One region of the Pantoea sp. X-Soil-ISGK-259 genome, then DNA from elsewhere that is predicted to be linked to it. Evidence: predicted binding sites of a transcription regulator. Region 1 holds the regulator's gene; the other holds the start of a gene.
What was found. The regulator LexA, encoded in region 1, represses DNA repair genes until DNA is damaged. The targets are predictions, from matches to a motif close to TNCTGTATGTACATACAGNA.
Positions count from the first base shown of each region.

Region 2: uvrB (excinuclease ABC subunit UvrB) is a predicted target of LexA. The motif match lies at 3,000-3,019, and genes of this name have one in related genera.

Region 1 is NZ_AP035986.1:288,696-294,459, reverse strand. Features, by position in the region: gene AC6I77_RS01310 (conjugal transfer protein TraF) at 1-6, opposite strand, end outside; gene zur (zinc uptake transcriptional repressor Zur) at 457-978, shown strand; gene AC6I77_RS01300 (CsbD family protein) at 1,068-1,280, opposite strand; gene dinF (MATE family efflux transporter DinF) at 1,445-2,767, opposite strand; gene lexA (transcriptional repressor LexA) at 2,866-3,480, opposite strand; gene AC6I77_RS01285 (diacylglycerol kinase) at 3,586-3,954, opposite strand; gene plsB (glycerol-3-phosphate 1-O-acyltransferase PlsB) at 4,083-5,764, shown strand, end outside.
Region 2 is NZ_AP035986.1:1,194,213-1,199,976, reverse strand. Features, by position in the region: gene AC6I77_RS05545 (gluconeogenesis factor YvcK family protein) at 1-918, shown strand, start outside; gene uvrB (excinuclease ABC subunit UvrB) at 902-2,923, opposite strand; gene AC6I77_RS05535 (ABC transporter ATP-binding protein) at 3,816-4,538, shown strand; gene bioD (dethiobiotin synthase) at 4,542-5,213, opposite strand; gene bioC (malonyl-ACP O-methyltransferase BioC) at 5,210-5,764, opposite strand, start outside.

The DNA.
Region 1 (5,764 bases):
CACCATTTGCCTGCCATCACCTGAGAAATTGTCATTGAAACATTCAACGACTGAATAGTTTGTTAGCCCTATTGTGAACCCTGGCTAACGCGTTATTGCTGTGAATTCAAAGGAAACAGTGTCTTAATTCAAAGGATTGGACGTTTTCCAATCAAAAAACCGTTGTAATAGTTCAGACTGCATCGGTGCATTTCAAACAATGCCAGACTTTTCTTAAGTCTTTCTGAACATTACTTCTTAACTCAGTGAGATGCAAAGCAAAATGCCAACAAATTCCGCTTCAGACGGTTGCAGAATGGATCTGAATTATCGTCATATTTGAGATAAAAAGCGGGCTGAATTCTAAATATGCTGCTTTATCAGGCGAATAATGCTGTTTTATCAGACAAAAACCAACCTCAGCACCGCGAAACTATGTGTGATAAAATAACATCACTTATCCAGCGGAGAATTTTCATGACCAACATGACGTCGCAGCAAATTTTGATTCAGGCCGAAAAAATGTGCCTGCAGCGCGGTGTGCGTCTGACTTCGCAACGTGCTGAGGTGTTGCGCCTGATGGCGGAACAGCCGGGCTCTATCAGCGCCTACGACCTGCTGGATCAACTTCGCGTCAGCGAACCACAGGCTAAGCCGCCCACGGTCTATCGGGCGCTGGATTTCCTGCTGGAACAGGGTTTCATTCATCGGGTGGAATCCAACAATAGCTACGTCATGTGTCACCACTTTGAAGCACCGGCACATACGTCAGTCATGCTGGTCTGTGACCGTTGTGCAGCCGTTACAGAGAAACAGGCACAGGGCGTAGAAAAGATTATCGCGACACTGGCGGGTGAAGCGCAGTTTGCATTACGCCACAGCGTGATTGAAGCACATGGTTTATGTGAAAGTTGTGCCGTCGTTGAAGCCTGCACGCACCATGAGAGTTGCGATCATAATCATCAGGATGAGGGTAAAAAGCGGGGAAAACGCGGCTGACGGGCACATCCTTGTGCGGTTCCGTCCCTGTACTGTTCCGGTGCAGGCGCGCCGGAACGATTTTAGCGGGCTATCGGGGAATGCGCTGATTACCAGCGGTAATCTTTATTGGTGCCTTCCCAGTCTGCTACTTCGCGCTCTGCTTCATCTTTTGCATAGCCGTAGCGTTCCTGGATTTTACCGACCAGCTGATCGCGTTTACCTTCGATAACCTGCATATCATCGTCGGTCAGCTTGCCCCATTTCTCTTTCATTTTGCCTTTGAACTGCTTCCAGTTGCCGCTCGCTTCATCTTTGTTCATGGCAGACCTCCAATCCTCGGGTTAAATAATTATCTTGCTGCTTAACAAAATAACGATACAAAGCGCGGGTTAACTTCGCTTGTTAGAGTTAATTGTAGTAGCCAATTTCAAAAATGCAGAATAATACAGAATAATCCGTATCCTCCCGGGTCAGCGCTGCTGGATCACGCCTCAAACCAGCTGTTCTGACGCCAGTGCTTACGCCAGATGAGCCACAGTGACAGGCCGCGCAGCGCCAGGAATACCGTCACCGCCAGCCAGAGACCGTGGTTGCCCAGCAACGGTACGCTGAGCAGCGTCAGAAAGTAGCCAGCCGCCGCCACGACCATGCTGTTACGCATCTCGCGTCCACGTGTCGCCCCGATGAACATTCCATCCAGCAGATAACACCAGACGCCGATCAGCGGCATGATTATCTGCCAGACCAGATAGCGGTCAGCTGTCTGCTGCAGTGACTCAAGCGAGGTCAGCAGGGTAACAATCTGCGGGCCAAAAATGGCATAAACCAGCGAGAAGAAGAGCGCGACTACCACCGCCTGCCGACAGGCTGAGTGCCAGACGTGCTGCAATTTACTGCCATCTTTTGCGCCATGCGCTTCGCCGGCAAAAGCTTCAACCGCGTAGGCAAAACCATCCAGCGCGTAGGCAGTAAAGGTAATGAACATCAGTAATACCGCGTTAACCGCCACCACATCCGGACCCAGCCGCGCACCCAGCACGGTCAGCGAGGCGAAACAGAGCTGCAGCATCAGAGAGCGCAACATGATATCCCGGTTCAGTCGCAGCAGTCGGCCGCTGTCACCGCGCCAGCTCTGCTTCAGCAGATTAAACGTAATACCGCGCAGCTTTAACACCCGCCAGACCATGATGCCGCCGACGCCCAGCGTGATGTACTCCGCCAGCGCCGTGGCGGTTGCTGCTCCCGCGACACCCCAGTGCAGCCCCATCACCAGCCAGAGATCGAGCACGATGTTCACCAGATTGCCCACTATCAGCAGGATTACCGGCGCCCGCGCATACTGAACGCCCAACAGCCAGCCCAGGATGACCAGGTTTGCCAGCGTTGCAGGTGCACTGAGCCAGCGAATCTGAATAAACAGCGCCGCCTGTTCCAGTACATCAGGATTGCCACCTACCAGATGGGTCGCCAGCTGAATAATCGGATAACGCAATGCGATGAACAGCACGCCGGCCAGCAGCGCAATGATCAGCGGCTGCGTCAGCGCGCGTGCCAGAGCGGTTTTATCGCCCGCACCAAACGCCTGTGCCGTCAGGCCAGTGGTACTCATTCGAAGGAAAAGCAGCAACATAAAGAGGAAGCTGGTCACTGTGGTCCCGACCGCAACCCCGCCAAGATAGACAGGGCTGTCGAGATGACCAATAACTGCAGTATCGACCACGCCCAGTAAGGGAACGGTGATATTTGAAAGGATCATCGGCAGCGCAAGCCGCCAGAGATTTTTATCCGTTGCCGTGATAAAGCGCATTCGCCGTTCCGTGCTCAGTGTCGCTGCAGCAAAGCAGGCAACAAAATTAGGGCAGACAGAATAGCATCAGAAAAGGCGAATGCACGCAGGCCTCAGAATCAAAGCCACTCGCCGTTACGCACCACGCCAACCGCAAGACCTTCAATGGTCAGTGACTGCGCACGGGTGTCGACCACGATAGGGTCAAAATCGCTGTTTTCAGGCAGAAGGTGCACGATAGCACCCTGCTTTTTCCAGCGTTTAACGGTGACTTCATCATCAATACGTGCCACGACAACCTGACCGTTGCGCACATCCTGGGTTTTATGTACCGCGAGCAGGTCGCCGTCCATAATCCCGATATCTTTCATCGACATTCCGCTGACGCGCAGCAGGAAGTCGGCAGAAGGCTTGAACAGGCCCGGATCCACTTTGTAGTGGGTTTCGATATGTTCCTGCGCCATGATCGGCTCACCGGCAGCAACCCGGCCAATCAGCGGTAGTCCTTCTGAAACTTCTTCTTCCATTAACAGACGAATGCCGCGTGATGCACCCGAAACGATCTCAATAACGCCTTTACGCGCCAGCGCTTTCAGATGCTCTTCAGCCGCATTTGGCGAACGGAAGCCCAGTTGCGCGGCGATCTCTGCACGCGTAGGCGGCATGCCCGTTGAAGATATATGGTCGCGAATCAGGTCATAGACCTGCTGCTGCCTGCTGGTTAATGCTTTCATCCCGCCCCCTGGTTGTTTATACAGTCGCTGTGAGTATATACAGGTATTGGCGAAATGGAAACCGATTGTCAGGGAAAACGCGCCCTCAGGCGCGTTATGGAAGGCTTATCGCAAATGTGTCCAGAGCAGCGCGACCCAGACAAACAGGGCCAGTAAGATGCTGATCAGTACCGCCGCCGAGCCCATGTCTTTGGCCCGGCCCGCCAGGGGATGATGTTCCTGACCAATCCGGTCAACCACCGCTTCAATGGCGCTATTGAGGATTTCGACAATGACGACCAGCACCACGGCGCCAATCATGAGGATGCGGGCGATCACATCGACATCCAGCCAGCACGCGATAATAATAGCGGCCAGCGCAGCCAGGGCTTCCTGCCGAAAGGCGGCTTCATGCTGCCAGGCGGCACGCAGTCCCTGCCAGGAGTAGCCTGCGGCTTTTACTATTCTGATAAGTCCGGTGGCATTATTTGCCATGATGTGGGAACCCTTTCATTCAATTGACGTCAATGTCTGGGCTGCGTGCAATTGGCACCACCACAGATCTTCGCTGCGCTTTCTGGTATGCTTGCGGCGCTTTGCTAACAAGAGGCTTCATGTTGTCTATGTCAGGTTGGCGTAAACTCTATTACAAATTACTTAATTTACCACTCTCCTTTTTGGTAAAAAGTAAGGCCATTCCGGCCGATCCCGTGTCTGAACATGGTCTGGATCCGACCCGACCTATTATGTATGTTTTGCCTTACGATTCGAAGGCTGACTTACTGACTTTACGCGCACAGTGTCTGCGGCATCATCTGCCCGATCCGCTGATTCCGCTGGAGATTGATGGTTCGCTGCTGCCGCGCCACGTGTTTATTCATAATGGCCCACGCGTATTTCCCTATTTTGTGCCCAGCGTTGAATCGGTAAAAATCTTTCACGATTACCTCGACCTGCATCGCAATAATCCTGAGCTGGATATTCAGATGCTGCCGGTCACCGTGATGTTTGGTCGTGCGCCAGGACGTGAAGTCCAGGGCGAAGCGACGCCGCATCTGCGTGTGCTGAATGGGGTGCAGAAATTCTTTGCGGTCATCTGGCACGGACGTGACAGTTTTGTCCGCTTCTCGCCGACCGTCTCGCTGCGCCGCATGGCAACGGAACACGGTACGGACAAGTCGATTGCCCAGAAACTGGCTCGCGTGGCACGCATCCATTTTGCCCGTCAGCGACTGGCGGCGATCGGCCCGCGTTTACCGGCGCGTCAGGATCTGTTTAATCGTCTGCTGCAATCCAAAGCGATTGAAAAAGCCGTCGAAGATGAAGCGCGCAGCAAAAAAATCTCCCATGAGAAAGCCCAGCAGAATGCTGTTGAGATGATGGAAGAGATCGCTGCTAACTTCTCCTATGAAGCCATTCGCGTCACCGACCGTGTGATGGGCTGGCTCTGGAGTCGTCTCTATCAGGGCATCAACGTCAATGGCGGTGAAAAAGTTCGCCAGCTGGCGCAGGATGGCCACGAGATTGTCTATGTACCCTGCCATCGCAGCCATATGGATTATCTGCTGCTCTCCTATGTGCTCTATCATCAGGGGCTGGTGCCGCCGCACATTGCCGCGGGTATCAATCTCAACTTCTGGCCAGCCGGACCGATTTTCCGTCGTCTGGGCGCCTTCTTTATTCGTCGTACCTTTAAAGGCAATAAGCTTTACGCCACGGTATTCCGCGAATATCTCGGCGAGCTGTTCACCCGCGGCTATTCAGTTGAATACTTTGTCGAAGGAGGCCGTTCACGTACCGGTCGCCTGCTGGACCCGAAAACCGGCACCTTAGCCATGACCTTACAGGCGATGCTGCGCGGCGGAAATCGCCCCATCACGCTGGTGCCGATCTACATCGGTTATGAGCACGTGATGGAAGTGGGCACTTACGCCAAAGAACTACGCGGTGCAGCCAAAGAGAAAGAGGGCTTCATGCAGATGGTGCGCGGCTTACGCAAGCTGCGCAATCTCGGTCAGGGTTACGTTAACTTCGGCGAACCGCTGCCGCTGGTCAACTATCTCAATAAGCGGGTGCCGGAATGGCGCGACGCGATCGATCCGATTGAGCCGCAACGTCCGAGCTGGTTAACGCCGACCGTTAATGACATCGCGGCCAGTCTGATGGTGCGTATTAATGAAGCGGGCGCGGCTAACGCGATGAACCTCTGTGTCACGGCGCTGCTGGCGTCACGTCAGCGCTCACTAACCCGTGAACAGCTGATTGAACAGCTGGAGTGCTATACCCAGTTGCTGCGTAATGTGCC
Region 2 (5,764 bases), 910 kb from region 1:
CGCACACTGGCCGATCTTGATCGCGTTGTGGCACTGGGAGGCGGACACGGTTTAGGCCGCGTGATGTCTGCCCTTTCCCCGCTGGGCTCGCGTCTCACCGGTATCGTCACCACCACCGACAACGGTGGATCAACCGGCCGTATTCGCCGCTCCGAAGGCGGGATCGCCTGGGGCGACATGCGTAACTGCCTCAACCAGCTGATTGCGGAACCCAGCGTCGCCTCAGCGATGTTTGAGTATCGCTTTGCCGGTAACGGCGAACTGGCCGGACACAATCTCGGTAACCTCATGCTGCGGGCGCTGGATCATTTGAGCGTACGTCCGCTTGAAGCGATTAATATCATCCGCAACCTGCTGAAAGTGGATGCCTTTTTAATCCCGATGTCAGAACAGCCGGTGGATTTGGTGGCGATGGATGCCGAAGGTAATATGGTTTACGGTGAAACCGCCATTGACGAGATGAAACAGCCGCCACAGGAATTGATGCTGCATCCCAATGTCCAGCCCACACGGGAAGCATTACAGGCGATAGGTGACGCGGATCTGATCCTGATTGGTCCAGGCAGTTTTTACACCAGCCTGATGCCGATTCTGCTGATGGAAGAGATGGCGCAGGCATTGCGTCGCACGCCCGCCACCATGGTGTTTATCGGCAATCTGGGCCGTGAGCTCAGTCCCGCTGCCGCCAGTCTGTCTGTGGCTGATAAGCTTCAGATGATGGAGCGTTACATTGGCAAGCGAGTCATTGATGCGGTGGTGGTCGGCCCGTCAGTGGCAACAGAGGGCATTGAAAACCGTTTGATTGTCCGTGAACCGCTGGAGGCCGCCGACATCAAATATCGTCACGACCGCCAGCTATTACGGGTGGCGCTGGAACACGCCATTCAGGGCTTTGACGGCGCTACGAGGCCGCAATAAACAGCGTTCGCAGCTCATGCAGCTGATCACGCACATTTGCAGCCTGTTCGAACTCCAGGTTCTGCGCGTGCTGCTGCATCTGCCCTTCCAGCTCGTGAATCTTTCTCTGCAGAGCCTGCGGCGTTAGCAGCTTGAAATCGGCCAGTGCCTGGGCTTCGCCAGGACGTGCCGGTTTCGCTTTGCCGCGGGTTTTCACTATGTTGTTACCCAGTTCCAGAATATCGGTGATCTTCTTGTTCAGCCCCTGCGGCACAATGCCGTTTTGCTCGTTGTGCAGTTGCTGCTTCTCACGGCGACGCTCGGTCTCTTCAATGGCGCGTGCCATCGACGGCGTAATTTTATCGCCGTAAAGAATCGCCTTACCGTTGATGTTACGCGCCGCACGACCAATGGTCTGAATCAGCGATCGTTCAGAACGCAGGAAGCCCTCTTTATCCGCATCCAGAATCGCGACCAGAGAGACTTCCGGCATATCCAGCCCCTCACGCAGTAAGTTGATGCCCACCAGCACATCAAACTCCCCCAGACGTAAGTCGCGAATAATCTCCATACGCTCCACAGTGTCGATATCGGAGTGCAGATAACGCACCTTCTCGCCATGCTCCGTCAGATACTCGGTGAGATCTTCAGCCATGCGTTTGGTCAGCACCGTGACCAGCACACGTTCGTTGATTGCCACGCGCTGACGGATTTCTGACAGCAAATCGTCGACCTGCGTCCCGACCGGGCGCACTTCAATGATGGGGTCCAGCAGGCCGGTAGGACGTACCACCTGATCGACCACTTCGTCGCCCGATTTTTCCAGCTCATATTTGCCCGGCGTGGCAGAAACATAGATGGTCTGCGGCGCCAGTGCTTCAAACTCTTCAAACTTCATCGGACGGTTATCCAGCGCCGACGGCAGGCGGAAGCCATACTCAACCAGCGTCTCTTTACGCGCCCGGTCACCTTTGTACATGCCGCCAATCTGCGGAATGGTGACGTGTGACTCATCCACTACCAGCAGGCCATCCGCCGGCAGATAATCAAACAGTGTCGGCGGGGCTTCGCCCGGTCCGCGTGCAGAAAGATACCGCGAGTAGTTCTCGATGCCAGAGCAGTAGCCCAGTTCGCTCATCATCTCCAGGTCAAACTGGGTACGCTGGGTAATGCGCTGCTCTTCCAGCAACTTATTATTCTCAAGCAGCACCCGGCGGCGGTCCGCCAGCTCGACTTTGATATCTTCCATTGCCTGCAGAATGCGCTCACGTGGCGTGACATAGTGCGTCTTGGGGTAAATGGTAAAACGCGGCACCACGGAATCGATCTGGCCGGTCAGCGGGTCAAACAGCGACAGACGCTCCACCTCTTCATCAAACAGTTCAACGCGCAGCGCAATATCGTCCGACTCTGCCGGGAAAATATCGATCACTTCACCACGCACGCGGAAAGTACCGCGCTGAAACGCCTGATCGTTACGGGTGTATTGCAATTCTGACAGGCGGCGCAGGATGCTACGCTGATCAATAATCATGCCGCGGGTGAGGTGCAGCATCATTTTCAGATAGAGATCGGGATCGCCCAGACCATAGATTGCCGAAACCGACGCGACGACGATAACGTCGCGCCGCTCCAGCAGCGCCTTAGTAGCCGAGAGACGCATCTGCTCAATGTGTTCGTTAACCGATGCATCTTTTTCAATAAAAGTGTCCGAGCTCGGCACATAGGCTTCAGGCTGGTAATAATCGTAGTAAGAGACGAAAAACTCGACGGCGTTATCCGGGAAAAACTCTTTCATCTCGCCATAAAGTTGAGCGGCCAGCGTCTTGTTCGGGGCCAGCACCATTGTCGGGCGGTTGAGGTCGGCAATCACGTTGGCGACGGTAAAGGTCTTACCAGAACCCGTCACACCCAATAAGGTCTGATGGGCCAGTCCATCCTCCAGCCCCTCTTCCAGGCGACGAATCGCCTCAGGCTGATCGCCCGAAGGTTTGAAGGCGGAATTCAATTTAAAGGCTTTGGTCATGAATGCAGTTCCTGCTGGAGAAGTCGGCGGGCAGGCACTTATTTTACTCTGCTATGGTGATTTTGCCAGAAAATAATACTGGATATAAAAACAGTAATGATGCATTGTTAACGTCAGCACAATGAGACTTTTTGAACTGGCGACGTGGTAGTGATAGCACCAAGTCTGTTGCGCAATGTTATCCCCAGACCCGGATCAGATTTAACATTTGTCAATAGAGCGTCACAAAATTACAGTTCGATTACCTGACAGATAATTCGCAGGCTTGTTTTTTGATAACCTACTGATTTAATTTACTTTATGCCACAAGGCCAGATTCTCGTCATAATGTTACCAGGCCGCGTATTTCCTCGCTTCCAACTGGTTTTCATTACCTAATACACAAGGTTATCCACAGGAATGGTGGATAAGTGATGGCAGCCCCGCCGCCATCAGCTTTGTATAATTTTTCCCTGCTCCTTCATCGCCTCGAAAATAATTTTTTTTGCGTTAAATTTCGCGTCAGCCGCTGACGGAATATTCTGCATTTTTCATCGTCCACCTGATGTATCACGCAAATTTTCATCAATCCACTAAGATTCTTAATCAGACTTATTGCCTCTTAACACACCGTCTGCACCAGAAACAGCGCCCCGAGGCACTGCAAAAGTGCAGCGGCGTGACCACCGTGGGGAATTGATAAGTTTTTCTCAACTTTTACCCCTTAAACATGGCATCCCGGCCGGAATCAGGACCGTTTTTAGATCTGGCCTGAGAATTGCAGGAGTGACTGGCGTCAACGCGCTTCACGCGCACTGTGCTGCAATAGCGAGACAGCTGTTGCTGAAGACTTGTTTGCCAGACGACAGAGAGCGGATGCAATCAGGCTAATGATCGGGAAGGAGAGTGTCAGATGCTGAGTCTACGTTCGGTCAATCAATTTTACGGTCAGAACCATATTCTGTGGGATGTGGATCTGGATCTGGCACCTGGCACCTGCACGGGCGTTCTGGGTCGTCAAGGCATGGGGAAAACCACGCTGGTCAACTGCATCATGGGCAGACTGCCGATTAACAGCGGCTCTATCTCCTGGAAAGAGGATGGCTCACCGCCGGAAGATCTGCTGCTGCAGCCCGCTGAACAGCGGGCACAGATGGGCATTGGCTATGTGCCACAGGGCCGCCATATTTTTACGCAGATGAGCGTGGAAGATAACCTGCTGATTGCCCTGCTGGCGGGGGCCAGCCAGCGTGATCGCCATCGCGCCATTCCCGAAATGGTATTTGATTTGTTTCCGGCGCTTTATTCACTGCGACAGCAGCGCAGCGGCGATCTGCCGATCGATCAACAGCAACAGCTGGCCCTGGCGCGCGCACTGGTGCTGCAGCCCAAATTGCTGATTCTGGATGAGCCGACTGACGGGATGTCGCCGTGGCTGGAAGAGGAGATGGGCAACCTGATTCGTCGTCTTAATCTCGACTACGGGCTGACCATCCTGCTCCTTGAACAGCGACTGTCGCTGATCCGTCGCGTGGCAGACTATTTTCTGCTGCTGCACCGCGGTCGCAATGTGGCGCAGGGCAGCATGGAACAGCTGGATGACCACACCGTCGATAAGTGGCTGACGGTGGCCTGAGGCTTACGCCGGAAGCGTCAGGTAGTGACCACATGACGCCTGCTGCGCCGCATCGGTAAGATACGGAATTGTGCCCAGACAGGGCGCAGGCAGTCGGTTTTTCAGGCTGGTGAGATACTCCGGATAGCGTTTGCCAGGCGGTTCCACGGTGTTGGCGATCCATCCCACCAGCGGCAGGCCACGCGCCCGCACCGCCTCTGCGGTGAGCATCGCGTGGTTGATGCAGCCGAGCTTAATTCCCACCACCAGAATCACGGGCAGCTTTTCCCTGACTACCCAGTCTGCGTAGGTGTGTGTCTCTGACAGCGGCGTGTACCAGCCGCCCGCGCCCTCCACCAGAATCCAGTCCGCCAGTGGCTCCAGCGCCGCCAGACCGGCTGACAGGGCCAGATGGGTAATCGGTCTGCCCTCTTCAGCGCTGACGATATGCGGCGAGGTGGGTTCCATAAACGCCAGCGGATTCACCTGCTGATAGGTTAACGGCACACTGCTGAATCGCTGCAACGCCAGCGCATCGCTGTTGCGGATCCCCTCTGGCGTCATCTCACAGCCCGACGCAACCGGCTTATAGCCCGCACAGCGAAAGCCTGCGGCAGTTGCTGCCTGCAACAGTGCGCCGCTGGCGACAGTTTTACCGACTTCAGTGTCGGTGCCGGTAATAAAAAACCGTTTCATGAAAACGTGACTCCATAAATTAAATGGTAACTCAGGCGATAACCGTGCCGATCGCGCGGCCAGTGCGCCTCTAACTGGTTAAGACGTTGCCGGGTGAGTATCTGCCCGTCGCGGCCCTGATGCAGATGGGTTGCCCCAATCCCCTTCAGGGATCGCATGGCGCTGAGCGCATCGGGGAAATGCAGCGTCACCTCCTCTGAGCTGCAACGCAGTTGCTCTGCCTGGCAGGCCGCTGCAATCTGCGGCTCGCTAAGAAAGCGATTGGCGTGCGGCAACGCATCCAGATGAGACCAGGCTTCATGAACCTCCTGCAGCGAACCGTGGCCCAGCGTGGAAAACAGCAGCGTGCCATTGGGTCGCAGCACCCGCCGGAACTGGCGCAGCGCGCCGGGCAGATCTTCACTCCACTGCACCGCCAGGTTGCTCCATACCAGGTCGATGCTGTTATCCGCCAGCGGCAGCGCGTCGATGTCGCCCGCCAGATAGCAGTGCGCCGCGTCGTTATCCCGCGCCTGTTGCAGCATCTGTGGCGAGAGATCCAGTGCCGTCAC